Linked DNA regions of Rhizobium lentis. The protein of the gene in region 2 interacts with the protein of the main gene of each other region in a pairwise test. Links are inferred from orthologs where the notes say so. Each region holds a gene or a part of one and is shown on either strand. Other genes may lie near its edges.

Region 1 (2,791 bases), 2.3 Mb from region 2 along the record:
TACCGCCGGGAGGCATACAAAATGACGCGCGAGACGACCGGGCCTTCGGCGATGGAGAGGCTGCTTGCGACGCTCGATCTCGAGCCCATCGAGGTCGATATCTTCCGCGGACGCAGCCCTCAGGCCGGCTGGCAGCGGGTGTTCGGCGGCCAGGTCATCGGCCAAGCGCTGATGGCGGCCCAGCGCACCATCGAAGGCGAGCGTTTCGTCCATTCGCTGCATGCTTATTTCATGCGCCCCGGCGATCCATCCGTGCCGATCATCTACCAGGTGGAGCGCATCCGCGACGGATCGAGCTTCAACACCAGGCGTGTCGTTGCGATCCAGCATGGCAGGGCGATCTTCGCGCTGTCGGCTTCGTTCCAGCTGGAGGAGCCGGGCTTCGACCACCAGATCGCCATGCCTGGTGTGGCGATGCCGGAAGCGCTGCTCGGCGAACAGCAGATCAAGGAGCAATATCTCGCCCATGCACCGGAGGCGATCCGGAAATACTGGCAGCGCGAGCGGCCGATCGAGATCCGTCCTGTCTCGCTGACCCATTACTTTTCCGACAGGAAGCTCGATCCCAGGCAGGACGTCTGGGTGCGTGCCACCGGCCCGGTTCCCGACGACCGGCTCTATCAGGCGGCCGTCCTTGCCTATCTCTCAGACATGACGCTGCTCGATACCGCGCTTTATGCGCACGGCACATCCATTTTCGACCAGAACCTGCAGGTGGCGAGCCTCGATCACTCCATGTGGTTCCACCGGCCCTGCAAGCTCGAGGACTGGCTGCTTTATACGCAGGATAGTCCGTCGGCTTCAGGCGCAAGGGGATTGACCCGCGGCAGTTTGTTTACCCGAACAGGCGTGCTGATCGCGTCCGTTGCGCAAGAAGGGTTGATTCGGAAAAAGGCAAATGAATAAATATTATGCATATTTGTAAATTTGCGCATTATTTGTGCGCTTATTGCTCGGTCAACTGCCTGTTTATTGGCACTATTGATTATAGTATTTATTTTTCAATGGCTTAATCACCGCTTCGAATCTGGCACGTCCTTTGAATGTATATCGCCGGTCGCTGTTCATGAACGTCAGCGGCAAGGAGAGTCGGCTCCGCGCCGAGGATAACGAAGGATGGGAAACCAGATGAAAATTGTGATGGCTATTATCAAGCCGTTCAAGCTCGATGAGGTCCGCGAAGCCCTGACGGCGATCGGCATTCAGGGCCTGACCGTAACCGAGGTGAAGGGTTACGGGCGCCAGAAGGGGCACACTGAAATCTATCGCGGCACCGAATATGCGGTCAGCTTCCTGCCGAAGCTCAAGATCGAAATCGCGGTTGCATCGGAACTCGTCGACAGGGCGGTCGAAGCCATCGCGGCATCGGCCAAGACCGGCCAGATCGGTGACGGCAAGATTTTCGTCTATTCGATCGACCATGCCGTGCGCATCCGTACGGGCGAAACCGATTCAGAAGCGCTGTAACGAACGGCAGATCAAGGAGCTTTTTCCAATGTCAATTTCGAAGTTTTCCTCCACCTTTGCGCGGGTCGGCGCAGCATCGGCCGCGCTTCTTGCGCCGGCCGTAGCCTTTGCGCAGGAAGCCGCTGCACCAGCCGCTGCCGCCGCTGCTCCCGCCCTCACGATGGACAAGGGTGACAATACCTGGATGCTCGTCTCCTCGGCGCTCGTCCTTTTGATGACCATCCCCGGCCTTGCACTATTCTACGGCGGTCTCGTCCGCGCCAAGAACATGCTCTCCGTGCTGATGCAGGTCTTCATGATCACGGCCGTCGTGGCGCTGCTCTGGGTGACCTACGGCTATTCGCTCGCCTTCACCGACGGCGGCTCGCTGAACAGCTTCGTCGGCGGCTTCTCCAAGGCGTTCCTTGCCGGCGTCAACACCTCGTCGCTGGTCGAGACCTTCTCGAAGGGCGTCGCCATTCCCGAATACACCTTCGTCGTCTTCCAGATGACCTTCGCCTGCATCACGCCCGGCCTCATCGTCGGCGCCTTCGCCGAGCGCGTCAAGTTCTCGGCCGTCATGCTCTTCGTCGTGCTGTGGGTCACCTTCATCTACTTCCCGATGGCGCACATGGTCTGGTTCTGGGGTGGCCCGAGCTCCTACACCTCGCCGGCCGGCCTGATCTTCTCCTACGGCGCCATCGACTTCGCCGGCGGCACCGTCGTTCACATCAATGCCGGTATCGCTGGCCTCGTCGGCGCTATCATGCTCGGCAAGCGCACCGGCTATAAGAAGGAAATCATGGCTCCGCATTCGATGACGCTGACCATGGTCGGCGCCTCGCTTCTCTGGGTCGGCTGGTTCGGCTTCAACGCCGGCTCCAACCTCGAGGCCAATGGCTATGCATCACTTGCCATGATCAACACCTTCGTCGCGGCAGCCGCCGCCGCGGTATCCTGGTGCATCGTGGAAAGCCTCGCCCGCGGCAAGGCTTCGATGCTCGGTGGCGCTTCCGGCGCCGTCGCCGGCCTCGTCGCCGTCACCCCGGCCGCTGGCTTTGCCGGCCCGATGGGTTCGATCGTTCTCGGCCTCGTCGTCTCTCCGCTCTGCTACTTCTTCGTCGACGTCGTGAAGAACAAGTTCAATTACGACGACAGCCTCGACGTCTTCGGCGTCCATTGCATCGGCGGCATCGTTGGTGCTCTCGGTACCGGCATCCTCGTCAATCCGGCGCTGGGCGGTGCAGGCATCGTCGACTACTCGACGGCAGATTTCGCCGCCACCTATGCCGGCACGGCAACCCAGGTCCTGAACCAGGGGAAGGGTGTTCTCACGACTCTCCTC
Region 2 (2,999 bases):
AGCGGCGGCAGGCGCAGCGGAACGACGTTAAGCCGATAATAGAGATCCTCACGGAAGAGGCCCTGGTTGATCGCCTGCTTCAGATCCTTGTTGGTGGCGGCGACGATGCGAACATCGGTGCGGATCGGCGTACGGCCGCCGACGGTCGTGTATTCGCCCTGCTGCAACACGCGCAGAAGCCGGGTCTGGGCATCCATCGGCATGTCGCCGATCTCGTCGAGGAAGAGCGTGCCGCCTTCGGCCTGCTCGAAGCGGCCGGTCGAGCGGGTCTGCGCGCCGGTGAAAGCGCCCTTTTCATGGCCGAAAAGTTCCGACTCGATCAGGTCGCGCGGGATCGCCGCCATGTTGATCGCGACGAAGGGGCCGTTGCGGCGCTTGCCGTAATCATGCAGCGCCCGGGCGACGAGCTCCTTGCCGGTGCCGGATTCGCCAGTAATCATCAGCGTCAGATCCGTCTGCATCAGGCGGGCGAGCACACGGTAGATTTCCTGCATCGCGGCCGAGCGGCCAACGAGCGGCATGCCGTCCTGCATGTCCTCTTCGAGCTTGGCAGGCTTGCGCTTCGGCTCAGCCAGCGCCCGGCCGATGATGCCGATCAGCTCGGTCAGGTCGAAGGGCTTCGGCAGATAGTCGTAGGCGCCCTTCTCCGACGCCTTGATGGCGGTCATGAAGGTGTTCTGCGCGCTCATGACGAGGACGGGCAGATCGGGACGCGCCTTCTTGATCCGCGGCAAGAGGTCGAAGGCGTTCTCGTCCGGCATCACCACGTCGGTCACGACCAGATCGCCCTCCCCCGCCGAAATCCAGCGCCAGAGGGTTGCGGCATTGGAGGTGATACGAACGTCGTAACCGGCGCGGCTCAAAGCCTGGTTGAGCACGGTGCGGATGGCCGCATCATCATCTGCAACGAGGATCGTGGCTGTCATCGAGAAGGTCCTGTCGAGCTTACGGAAGAAGCATCCTCAAGCGAGGCGTCCTTCGACGCCGGCATGAGAACGCGGAATGTCGTGCGGCTGTTCTGGCTGTCGCATTCGATGATGCCGCCATGATCGCCGATAATCTTGGCGACCAGCGCCAGGCCGAGGCCGCTGCCGTTCGTTTTGGTGGTGATGAAGGGATCGAAGAGATGCGGCAACAGGTCGGCGGGAACGCCGGGGCCATTGTCGTGAACGCAGAATTCCAGCGGCAGCGAGATCTTTTCACGCGTGCCGGCAACCGAGAGACGGATGCCGGGGCGATAGGCGGTCGTCAGCATGATCTCGCCGTCCGGCCGGTCCCCGACCGCTTCGGCGGCGTTCTTCACCAGGTTGAGGAAGACCTGGACGAGCTGGTCGCGATTGGCATAGACCGCCGGCAGCGATGGGTCGTAACTCTCGGTGATGCGGAGGTTGCGGGCAAAGCCCGCCTTGGCGACGGCCTTCACGTGATCGAGCACGGAATGGATGTTGACCGGCATGCGGTCGACGGGGCGTTCGTCGGAAAAGACTTCCATTCGATCGACCAGCGAGACGATGCGGTCGGTCTCGTCGCAAATTAGCCGGGTCAGCGCCCGGTCGTCGTCGATCACCGACTGTTCCAGCAACTGGGCAGCGCCGCGGATGCCGGAGAGCGGGTTCTTGATCTCGTGCGCCAGCATGGAAGCGAGACCGGTGACCGAGCGGGCGGCGGCGCGGTGCGTCAGCTGCCGATCGATCTTGTCGGCCATCGAACGTTCCTGAAAAACGATGACGACGGCGCCGGGCTCGCTGAGCACGGGGGCGACATAGAGATCGACGAGCTTGTCCTGGCCGAGGCGCGGCGAGCTCAAGTCGACGCGGTATTCGTTGACCGGCGCCTTGCGCTCGCGCACCTGATCGATCAGGGCCAGCAGCGGGCTGCCGAAAGGAATGAAGGTCGAGATCCGGTAACGCGCCAGATGCGAGGCGCTGGCGCCGAAGAAGGCCTCTGCCTCCCAATTGGCGAAGGCGATGAAGCCGGATTCGTCGACCATGACGACGGGGTTCTGGATGGCGTTCAGCACGGCCATGGCGACGGTTCCGCCAAGATGATCAGGCGGAGATGTCGTATCCTTCGTCATGCCGCCTCCCGGCTGTCGACAACAGCTGCATCAAGCGCATCGCAAAGGCGGGCGACAACGTCGCGCGGATCGCGCGAGGTCATGATGTCAGCCTTGTCTTTGCCGGAAAGCGCGGGGGCAAAACGCTCGAGATACCAGCCGAGATGCTTGCGGGCATGGCGGATCGCCACCGCCTCGCCATAGAAATCGAGCATCATCCGGTAGTGTTCGACGGCGATATCGGCGATCTCTTCGCGTCGCGGCTCCGCGGCTCCGGCAAGCACGCCGGCATGCCACGGCCTGCCCTGGCAGCCCCTGCCGATCATGACGGCATCGGCGCCGGAGCGGCGCAAGATTTCCTGCGCGTCGTCGGCCGTTTCGACATCGCCATTGGCGATCAGCGGGATCGAGATCACGTCGCGGACGGCGCGGATAGCATGCCAATCGGCGCGGCCTTCATAAAATTGCATGCGGGTGCGTCCATGAATGGTCACGAGCTGGATTCCAGCCGCCTCGGCGCGACGCGCGATATCGGGCGCATTGATCGAATTCTCGTCCCAGCCGAGGCGCATCTTCAGCGTCACCGGAATGTCGACGGCGTTGACCGTCGCCTCGATGAGGCCGAGCGCGTGATCGGGATCGCGCATCAGCGCCGAGCCGGAATAACCGCCGATCACCTTCTTAGCCGGACAGCCCATGTTGATGTCGATGATATCGGCGCCATGATCGGCAGCGATCTTCGCCGCTTCTGCCATCCAATACGCCTCGCGCCCGGCGAGCTGCACCATATGCGGCCGGAAGCCGGCAGCCCTCAGGCGCGACCAGGATTCGGCGGTGTCGTTGACCAGCTCGCGGCTCGCCACCATTTCGGTGACGACGAGTCCGGCGCCGAAGCGCCAAGCGAGCTCCCGGAAGGGCATGTCGGTAACGCCGGACATCGGCG

The links. Proteins that work in one complex are often made in the same cells at the same time.
Region 1: the proteins of J0663_RS19135 (region 2) and J0663_RS07860 interact in binary tests that used the Escherichia coli proteins (3 or more experiments, as listed by UniProt). The link is inferred for Rhizobium lentis from one-to-one orthologs.

Annotation. Positions count from the first base shown.
Region 1 is NZ_CP071454.1:1,630,921-1,633,711, reverse strand. It holds J0663_RS07860 (P-II family nitrogen regulator), read left to right. Parts: upstream 1-1,116; coding sequence 1,117-1,467; downstream 1,468-2,791. Other genes in the region: J0663_RS07855 (ammonium transporter), read left to right, coding at 1,496-2,791; tesB (acyl-CoA thioesterase II), read left to right, coding at 22-906. UniProt on the Escherichia coli protein: Involved in the regulation of nitrogen metabolism. Regulates the activity of its targets by protein-protein interaction in response to the nitrogen status of the cell.
Region 2 is NZ_CP071454.1:3,930,408-3,933,406, reverse strand. It holds J0663_RS19135 (two-component system sensor histidine kinase NtrB), read right to left. Parts: upstream 2,078-2,999; coding sequence 923-2,077; downstream 1-922. Other genes in the region: dusB (tRNA dihydrouridine synthase DusB), read right to left, coding at 2,074-2,999; ntrC (nitrogen regulation protein NR(I)), read right to left, coding at 1-926.